Regions from separate parts of the Lacicoccus kunmingensis DSM 17847 genome, predicted to be linked through region 2. Evidence: riboswitches for the same ligand, from Rfam matches in the RefSeq annotation. Region 2 holds a riboswitch; the other holds the start of a gene.
The links. A riboswitch is a leader RNA that binds a small molecule or an ion and turns the genes downstream of it on or off. The one in region 2 is predicted to bind thiamine pyrophosphate.
Positions count from the first base shown of each region.

Region 1: linked by a shared signal. The riboswitch ahead of thiD (bifunctional hydroxymethylpyrimidine kinase/phosphomethylpyrimidine kinase) and the one ahead of BO48_RS00790 (ECF transporter S component) in region 2 are both predicted to bind thiamine pyrophosphate.

Region 1 covers NZ_JCANUC010000012.1:187-5,526, reverse strand. Annotated here, with positions in the region: gene BO48_RS11280 (hypothetical protein) at 1-112, shown strand, start outside; gene BO48_RS11275 (hypothetical protein) at 203-385, shown strand; gene BO48_RS11270 (NADPH-dependent FMN reductase) at 492-1,034, shown strand; gene BO48_RS11265 (N-acetylglucosaminidase) at 1,099-1,884, shown strand; gene thiE (thiamine phosphate synthase) at 1,916-2,539, opposite strand; gene thiM (hydroxyethylthiazole kinase) at 2,532-3,314, opposite strand; gene thiD (bifunctional hydroxymethylpyrimidine kinase/phosphomethylpyrimidine kinase) at 3,319-4,119, opposite strand; TPP riboswitch at 4,268-4,389, opposite strand; gene fdhD (formate dehydrogenase accessory sulfurtransferase FdhD) at 4,459-5,247, opposite strand.
Region 2 covers NZ_JCANUC010000001.1:160,173-165,512, forward strand. Annotated here, with positions in the region: gene BO48_RS00780 (ABC transporter ATP-binding protein) at 1-939, shown strand, start outside; gene BO48_RS00785 (ABC transporter ATP-binding protein) at 932-2,752, shown strand; TPP riboswitch at 2,804-2,894, shown strand; gene BO48_RS00790 (ECF transporter S component) at 2,957-3,538, shown strand; gene BO48_RS00795 (ABC transporter ATP-binding protein) at 3,544-4,950, shown strand; gene BO48_RS00800 (energy-coupling factor transporter transmembrane component T family protein) at 4,943-5,340, shown strand, end outside.

The DNA.
Region 1 (5,340 bases), on a different contig from region 2:
ACAGGTCGAAGCTGTTTTGAATGAAGAAATTGATGTTTCGGACTTCAGTCCGGAAGTGATCAATAAAATTCATCATTTGGAAAATGCGTTGTTCGGGCATGTCGAGAAATGAATTGAATGTATTGAGCATATAGTTGAAGTTCATGGAATCTGTGGTATAATAAGTTATTGATATTTCGATACTTATGAAGAAGGTGACATTATGAACACTGAATTGAACCTTTCACTCCTCGTGGAAAAACTAACTGCATACCAAATCAGTCGAGCTGTAGGTGTCGATATGAACTTAGCACAGAAAATTGTTGACGAAGAAATAAAACTCGAAGATTTACCAGAAGATACATTAGGTAAGTTGCAGGAATTGAATCATAAATTGATGAACTGAGACTGATAAAGTCTCTTTTTTTTTTACTTCTTTTGACGTATGTGAATAGCTGTATGAAAAATGTTATTATTAATATACTAAATATTTTTTATAAAGGAGCAAACTTATGAATCTGCTGATTATTTCCGGGAGTCCATTTCCAGGTTCAAGTACAGCTTTTTTAGCAGAAGAAATAAAAGCTCAGATTGAACAGCCTGAAAACCACGTGGAAATAATTGATTTATGCCAATGGGATATTCCATTACTCGGGCATCCTGGTACAAAAGAACTTGAGGAATTTAAACAGATTGCGACTAAAGCGGATGCCATAATAATTGGAACGCCGAACTTCCATACTTCATTTTCAGGGATATTGAAAAATGCTTTGGACCATTTATCATTTGATCAGTTTGAAGAAAAGCCGGTCGCCCTGTACTGTACAAGCGGCGGTATGCGGAACACAGATCCGCTGGCCCAGCTGAGAATAGTAATGAGAGGACTGCATGCGCTGGCTCTGCCGACCCAGCTCTGTGCAAGCAGTTCCGATTATAAGAAAGATGAAAATGGCAAGTATAGCGAACTAAGTAATGAGATGAAGCAAAGAATCGGCAAGATGGTGGATTCATTAATCTCACTCGCGGGTATGACTAAAAGTAAGCATCATATTTGATGCTTACTTTTTTATGGTATTGCTTTTATGCCATACAAGTATACAAAGGAAAAGGATAAAAAATATGTTGAATAAAGATAAAGACGATTTGCCATTATTGTTGTTGAGTGCCATCATGGGGATTTTTGTCATAGCATTTATCGTTTCGGAAACAACAGGCAATAGAAATTATCAGTCTGAATATACATTTGATGAAGCTGTTTCAGCTCATATGGAGAAAAATACGCAGGATGTCACCATTGAAGATGGCGAGTTGACGGATGCTGACGAAAACCAAATCAGAGAATATATGAGTACCGATAAAGACCATTATCCTCTGCAGCATATGGATTTGCGCGATAAAGTGGATGCCGAAACTGAAATCTTGAATGAGATATTGGAGGGCAAGGGCGTACTTGAAAACCATGGAGAAACTTTTTTGGAAGCTCAAAATATACATGATATCAATGTGCTGTACTTGATCAGCCATGCGCAACTGGAGACCGGGAATGGTCAGTCGGAACTGGCGCAGGGCATTAAAACAGATGAAACCTATTACAATTTTTTCGGCATCGGTGCTTTTGATAAACAAGCAGTGGAAGCGGGGGCGAGTTACGCTGAGCAGGTAAACTGGACGTCTCCTGAAGCGGCTATACTGGGCGGCGCAGAGTTCATAAGTGATAATTATGTCAACAATTATCAAAATACGTTATATAAAATGAGATGGAACCCTGAAAATCCGGGCAATCATCAATATGCTACGGACATCAGATGGCCGGTTATCATCGCTGATATAATGTCCTCATATTATAATGAATATAATTTAAATACTGGAAAAATGGAGTATACGGAATACCGTAATGAAGATTAAAACGTCACCATCATTTAATGGCGACGTTTTTTTAATCTAAAAAATTACGGACGGTATGATCAATGTCATCTGATTCGGCAATTGCTGAAATTACTGAGATGCCATCCGCACCGTTAGAAATGCAATCGGTATAGTTGCTTTCTGTTATTCCGCCGATGGCGACCATCGGCAGCTGTCCTATCTTTTGGCGCATCAACTTCAGCCCGGAAACACCTATCGCATCCCCCGCATCGTCTTTGGACCCTGTTGGAAATACTGGACCTGTACCGATGTAACTGACATTGTCGAGGTTGCTTGCGGCAAGTTCGGTTTCATCGCGTACAGACAGACCCACCAACTTATCATCGAAATATGCAGGCAAACTGTCAGGGTCCATATCATCCTGACCGATATGGATACCGTCGGCTTTCACTGCCAGTGCCAGCTCTACATCATCGTTAATAATAAAGGGCACATTGTACCTGGCGGTCAGCTCCTGTACTGAAAGAGCAAAGTCTTTAAGCGCTTCTCCTGTCAGGGCCCCTTGTCCTTTTTCCCGCAGTTGGAATAAAGTGATTCCGCTCTGTAATGCCTGTTCTATAATGGAAAGGCTTGTGTTTGTCTCTCCGCTATTTGAGCCATAAATAAAATAAAGTCTTAAATCAGCTTTATTCATGGATTTTAACAACCTTGTCTTTTAAGATATCATCATCATTTAAATACAGCGCATCGATATAATTTGGCAGGAAAGTGCCTGGACCGGCGGTGTTTTTCTCTGCTGCTGATTCGGCACAAAGATTATAGTAGCTTACGGCATTGCCAACAGCGTTATTTACATCGTTATTTGTGGCGATGAAGGCCAGTATGACAGCGCCGAGAAGGCATCCGGACCCCGTTATCTTGCCTTGCAGATAATGACCATTATGAAGAGTGTATTTTTGATCATGTGTAACGACCGCGTCTGTTTCACCTGTGACCAGAACAGGTATTTCATATTTACGGAAGGTATTTTCAGCGATTTCAAGCGCATCGCTTTCCTCAGTGGAATCCACGCCTCGTGAAGTGCCTTCTGCACCTGATAAAGCGAGCATTTCACTTCTGTTTCCTTTGATGAAGTCTATATCGTATTTTTCTATCAGTTCATCAACAAGGTTTTTTCTGAAGGAGGAGGCACCATAACCGACCGGATCCAATACTACAGGAACGTTATTTTTATTTGCCTGGGCAATCATTTCTGACATCAGTTCTTTTTTATGTGCGTCTGCTGTTCCAATATTAATCAACAATCCGTGGGCAACTTTCATCAGTGATTCCGCCTCGTCTTTTTCACCGCTCATAATTGGTGATGCACCGAGGGCAATCAGTCCATTGGCAGTAAAGTTTTTAACGACATCGTTTGTTATGCACACAATCAGCGGCGGTTCTTCACGCAGTGTTTTAATAAATGGCATAATTTTATAATTCTCCTTTATAAGCAAAATGGTTTATCGGTCCGTCGCCTCTGCCGATTTCCGGAGTTTCTTCTATGGCTTTGGTTATATAATTTTTACCGATGTGGAAAGCATCATCCAAAGATTTACCTTTAGCCAGTTCTGCCGTAATGACTGCTGAAAATGTACAACCTGTTCCATGGGTATGATTGGTGTCCACTCTGTCAGAGGACAGACTGCTCTCATTATCTTTTTCAAACAGGTAATCAACGGCTGCGCCTTTCAAGTGCCCCCCCTTTATGATGACGCTGTTCACGCCGATATCTTCAATGAATACTTTGGCAGCTTTTCTTACATCTTCTTCGTTTTCGATATCGACCCCTGTAAGCTTTTCCGCTTCCATAATATTTGGAGTCACCGTCAAGGCGACGGGGAGCAGTTCATTCTTCAAGTAATCTATCGCATCTTCACTGATCAGGTTATGACCGGATGTTGAAATCATGACCGGATCGATGACGAGCGGAATTTCATATTTGGTGACGTAATCCTTTAAAACTTTCATCATCTCTTCAGTGGCAATCATGCCGCTTTTCATTGCATTAGGAATTTCATCGGAAAATATACTTTCAAGCTGTGCTTCCAGAAAGTCTGCGGGGACATGAAATACATCCTGTACCCCCAACGTATTTTGTGCCGTGAGCGAGGTGACTGCCGACATGCCGTAAACCTCTCTTGAGTGAAAAGATTTTATATCTGCCAGAACACCGGCGCCGCCTGTAGGGTCAGTTCCTGCAACCGTCAGAGCAATTGGTAAACCTTGTGCCATTTCCTCTCCATCCTTCCTTTTATAGAAAATAAAAAGCCCGTTTCCGGCAATGAAATCATTGCAGAAGCGGGCTTAGTAATATAAATAACAGCACACACCAAAAGAGCATCATAGTCTATAGAAATATATTTGGTTAGCTGTTTGATATTTATGTACTAAACCACTTCCTTACGCTAGAATTACCCAGATCAAGTCGAAGGGATCAGCACTTCCTGATAATTGCTTATCAGAAATCTGCTATCTCAGCTAAATGCACCCCTAGTGGTACTGTTATTTACTTAGTTTTATGATAAATGTGTAAAGCATGTAAGTCAACTGACTTGGTTATACACTTGAAAGTTATTCACTTTCTTTTATACGCCATGGATGACTGTAGATATTGAATGAATTGCCTCTTACAAATCCGACTGCTGTAATATTCAGATCATGCGCCAATTCGACTGCGAGATCTGTAGGTGCGGACTTGCTCAGAACGATTCCAACACCTATTTTAGCGGCTTTTGTCAAAACTTCAGATGAAATCCGGCCGCTGAATACAAGTATTTTATCTCTGACAGAAATATTATTTTCAACGCAGTAGCCGTACAATTTATCCAGAGCGTTATGACGGCCGATATCACCACGGTGAACGACAGTGCCTTCAGAGCTTCCGAGACTTGCATTATGAATGCCGCCGGTTTCCTTGAAAATTGTGCTTGTCGTCTGCATTTCAATCATCAGTCTGCTTATCTGTTCCGGATTCAATGTCGTCTTACTCATGGATACTTTGGCAGTGTCCACATCATTCTGAAAGTAGAATTGACGGCTTTTACCACAGCATGAGCCGAGTATACGTTTGGAATACTGGAAGTGGTCTGTAGGAATCGATTTATTCAGCTTTATATGACAGAATCCGCCTCTGTCATCAAGGTTGATGGACTTGATGTCTTTATAAGATCTGATTGCGCCTTCAGACGCAAGGAAACCTATGACCAGCTCCTGCAGATGTTCTGGAGAGCAGACGAGGGTGGCAAACTCAATATCGTTTATATAAATAGTCAACGGGAATTCCTCTGCGACTACATCATCTATATCAGAAAATTGCCTGTCCTGGTATCTGACAATTTTTCTGTGTGTCGTTATTTCCATTTTATTACCTCTTTAAAAATATTTTCGAAAACATTTCACAATTTAGACAAAATGTATTGTCGCAATTGTGACGAACATATATACTCCATTATA
Region 2 (5,340 bases):
CTGTCAGCCGGCAATGTTCAGATTGGTGAAGTGGTTGCGGTCATCAACTACGGCCTCAGAATGCAGGGCGGATTCTCGATGTTTGCATTCATCATCATTGCATACTCACGTTCCAAAGCGAGTAGTGAGCGTATGAACGCGGTGCTTGATTCACCGATTACAGAAAATAATCATGAGACAATCAATCAGGAAGCGAAAGCAGGTTCTGTACGCTTCAGCAATGTATCGTTCAAATATCCGGGCTCGACCCGATATGTATTAAAAGATATTTCATTTGAAGTTGCTGAAAATGAAAATCTCGTCATCATGGGCGGTACCGGGTCCGGCAAGAGTACTCTGATCAGCCTGATTCCAAGAATGTATGATGTGGTCGAAGGGAATGTCTACGTCAATGACATCAATGTGCAGGACTGGAATGAAGAAGATCTCAGACAGACAATCGGCTATGTGCCGCAGTCAGCGATACTCTTTTCCGGTTCGATTTATGAAAATCTGCTGTGGGGCGACGACGAAGCGCTTCATTCCGATATCATCGCTTCGACAGAAAAAGCACAGATTCATGAAAACATCGAAGGGTTCGACCATCAGTATAAAACGATTGTCGGCCAGCGCGGTGTGACACTTTCCGGCGGACAGAAACAGAGATTGTCGATTGCGCGTGCACTTGTGCGTCGGCCGTCGATACTCATTTTGGATGACAGTACATCCGCACTCGACATCAAAACCGAGTCGGCTCTGTGGGAAGCCTTGAATGAAGAGAAGGCGACACGCATCGTCATCACACAAAAAATCGTCACTGCAGAAACGGCGGACAGGGTCATTCTTTTGGATGACGGCAGAATCAGCGCAACCGGGACGCATTCGGAGCTGCTTGAAAAGTCTGAGCTGTACCGCCGTATCAACGCATCCCAAAATGAAGGGGGGCATATCGATGATTGATAAAATAAAAAGACCGTTCGGCTATGAACCGATTTTAACGAAGGAAGATCTGAAGAGTAAAAAGAAAAAAGAGGATCAGCGTGCTAATGATTTCTGGGGGACGCTGGCCCGCCTCTGGCAATTCATGAGAGGGGAGCGGCGTTTATTATACTTCATCATCTTCGTTGTGATGATAACAAGTCTATTGACCATCGCCGGTCCGTTCCTCGTCGGACAGACGGTGGACAACTATCTCGTCGTCCAGGAGTTCGACGGACTGATCGGGGTATTAGTGTTCATCTTCTTTGTATATCTGATGTCATCGGTTACCCAGTACGTGGCATCATTTTTGATGGTGGGGCTCGCACAAAGGACAATCTATAATTTAAGGGTCCGTTTATTTTCACATATGCAGGAGCTGTCGGTCCGATTTTTTGATAAAAGGCAGCACGGTGAACTGATGAGCCGTATGACGAATGATATTGAAACATTGTCACAGACGATGAACTCGTCATTCATCCAGTTTACAACGAGTATAGTCACGCTGATCGGTACAGTTTCGGTGATGTTATATTTAAGTCCGCTGCTGACACTGCTTACCATGACCATCATCCCGGTGCTCATCTTCGGTGTGGCATTCGTGACGAAAAGGACCGGTCCGCTTTATAAACAGAGACAAAGGCGGACCGGAGAGCTGAACGGCTACATTGAAGAAGTCGTCTCCGGCCAGGAAATCGTCAAAGTCTTCTCTCAGGAAGACAGGACGATTGATGATTTTGAGAAACGTGCAGGCAAACTGAAGCACGTGACGTTCTGGGCGTTGCTTTATGCAGGTTTCATCCCTAAAATAATGAACATGCTGAACAACATCAGCTTTGCGATCGTTGCCGGTGCCGGCGGTCTGATGGCACTTTACACTGACGGTCTTGTGACGATCGGTACGATTGTTATTTTCGCAGAATTTGCAAGGCAGTTTACGCGTCCGCTTGCGGATTTGTCCAACCAGTTCAACCAGGTGCTGTCCGCAATTGCGGGTGCTGAGCGCGTGTTCCAGATTATCGATACACAAGAGGAATCCGATGACGGCACAATCGAAGATCAGACGATCGAAGGTAAAATCGATTTTAAAAATGTGTATTTTTCTTATGACAAGGAACAGTTTGAACCGACCATACGGGATCTGTCATTTTCCATCGATGCCGGTGAGTCTGTCGCCCTGATCGGTGCGACGGGCGCCGGCAAGACGACGGTCATGCAGCTGCTCGCCCGTTTCTACGAAGTGGACGGCGGGGAAGTGCTGATCGACGGAACGAATCTGACGGATTACAAACGTCATAATGTCCGTTCGCAGACGGCATTTGTCCTGCAGGATCCGTACTTGTTCGAATCGACCATCAGGGAAAATATCCGCTACGGCAAACTGGATGCAACGGACGAGGAAGTGGTTGAAGCGGCGAAGCTCGCGAATGCGCATGACTTCATCGTTCAGCTTGAAGACGGTTATGACACAGTACTCGAACTGGATGAAGGGTTTATTTCACAGGGACAGAAGCAGTTGATTTCCATCGCCCGTGCACTCATTACAGATCCCGCCATCCTCCTTCTTGATGAAGCGACATCCAGTATCGACACGGTGACCGAGCTCAAAATCCAGGAAGCGCTCGAGCATCTGATGAAAGGGCGGACGAGCATCATCATCGCCCACCGTCTGAACACAATCAAGGCGGTGGACAGAATATTTGTATTGGAACAGGGACAGATGCTGGAATCCGGTTCGGAAAAACAGCTCCTTGAGAAAAAAGGCCGCTACTATGAAATGATAAATGCCAAATAACTTCACAAAATACATTAAGTGTACTATCATACTAATTAACTGAATAATAAACACATCCACTAGGGGTGCCCGTCATGGGCTGAGATTTACCCTTATACCTGATCTAGATCATGCTAGCGTAGGAAAGTGGCATATTTCATATATGCACACCGTACGTTTGCGGTGTGTTTTTTTATTTGGAAATATAATTTTAGGAGTTTGGTTATGGCAAAAAGAAACGGTCTGACTTTGACGGATGTACTCATTACTGTTGTCATCGGTTTTGTATTTGCAGTGATTTATTCGCTATGGGGCGCAGTGTATACGGTGCTTCAGCCGCTCGGACTGCATTTGAATGAACTTGCATACGGCATGTGGTTCATTGCAGCAGTCGTTGCGTATTTAATTTTGAGGAAGCCGGGTGTTGCACTGCTCGCCGAGTTTGCGGCAGGTGCCGGTGAAACGATTGTCACGCTGCAGTTCGATGTATTTTTAATCGTCTATGCGCTGCTTCAGGGACTCGCATGTGAAATTGTTTTTGCCCTGTTCAAATATGAAAGCACAAAGATGATGACGGCGGTATACGCAGGAATTGCGGCGGCACTGATTACACTGCCAATCGACTGGTTTTACGGATATCTCGCTGAAGTGGCGACATGGAATATCGTATTGATGTTCTCGTTAAGAATTTTAAGCGCAGCATTAATCGCGGGTGTGCTTGCACATCTTATATACCAGGCATTGAAAGAGACCGGCGTACTGAAGTTTGTAGGCGGACGCAAATTAAATCACGATGAAGGATTGTAGACGACTTGGCTATTGAAATAAAGAACCTCAGGCTGAAATTTCCTGAAACAGACAAAAGACAGTTCAGCAATTTGAATATAAAAATAAACACCGGAGAAAAGGTGCTGATGCTCGGGCCATCAGGTTCGGGAAAAAGTACACTGCTCAATCTGCTCGGCGGCAATATACCGAGAAGCATGGACATTCCTTTTAAAGCGGACGTCCTTGATGTCGACACCGGTGCCGCATATGTCTTCCAGGATCCGGATTCACAGTTTACGATGCCGACCGTCGTTGAAGAGCTCGCGTTCATTTTGGAAAACAGAAGTGTCCCGCAGGGTGAGATGGAAGAGAAAATCCGGGATGCACTGGACAAAGTGGGGCTGAAAACGGATTTTAAGATGCCGATCAACAATTTATCCGGCGGCATGAAACAGCGTCTCGCAATCGCTTCGGCACTGCTTCAAAAGAGCGGCACGCTGCTCCTCGATGAACCGACAAGCATGCTTGGTGCGGCATCGGTCGGCGGGCTTTGGCAGACGCTTGAAAATGTCTGGGCGGATAAAACCGTCGTCATTGTGGAGCACCGCGTCAATGAAATCTGGGACAAAGTCGACCGGGTCATCTTAATGAACGCAGCAGGCGAACTGATCATGGATGAAACGCCGGGCACCATTATGAACAATCACATTGAGCTGTTGAACGAGTACGGCGTATGGCATCCGTACTCATGGGATTATGCGCCTGATTTCAACAAAATAGAGCCACATGATGAAACACTGATGGAAATAAACGGCATGACGCTCAAAAGAAGCAAAGAGACGCTTTTGAACATTGACAATTTAATAATTAAAAAAGGTGAATGGCTGACAATTGAAGGAGAGAACGGCACCGGAAAGACGAGTCTGATGCTCGCACTGATGAAACTGATCAAGTCAGACGGCATCATTCTTGTGAATGGCAAAAAAGTCAGACAGACGAAAGATATCGCCGGTACGGTATATCCCGTCTTTCAAAATCCGGAGCTGCAGTTTATTACGAACAGAGTTTACGATGAAGTATTCATCAATCTGGAAATGCATTACCCGCCTGATGAGGCACATGAAAAGTGTGAGGCGCTGCTCAGAAGAATCGGGCTCGATCATGTGAGTCATCTGCACCCGCTCGAGATTTCGACCGGGCAGAAGCGACGTCTGTCTGTTGCGACCGCAACCGGCGGTGTGCCTGAAGTGATGATCTTTGACGAGCCGACGTTCGGTCTCGACCAAAAACTTTCATATGAACTGCTCAAAATGTTTTATGAGCGTGTCGAAGACGGCGTCACTGTCATCATGATCACTCACGACCGCGGCATCACCGAAAGGTATCCGACAAGAAGGCTGATACTTGAAAATAAAGGGATTAAGGAAGTCCGGGGTGACGGTCATGCTTGAGCATATTAAAAAGTATTATACGTTCGTCGATAAGACGAATCCGCTCACTAAAATGTTGATTGGCCTGCTGTTATTCCTGCTCGTTGTCTTGATGCATAATCCGAACCAGCTGTTCTATCTGGCAATGATTATGCTCGTTGCTTTGGTTATTTTGTCAGGCATCCGGCTCCGGTATCTTTTGGTGATGCTGGCATTATTCCTGGTGTTCGGTGCATTTTCAGCGATGTACATGGTATTTTACGGCGCCGGAACGACGACGCTGTTCCGTTTCGGGCTCATCCATATTACCGAGGAGAGTCTGATAAGAGGGATCCACATTATGATGCGCGGTCTGACACTGTCGTTTTTTGGTGCGCTCGTCATATTCACGACCAAACTGACGGACGTCTT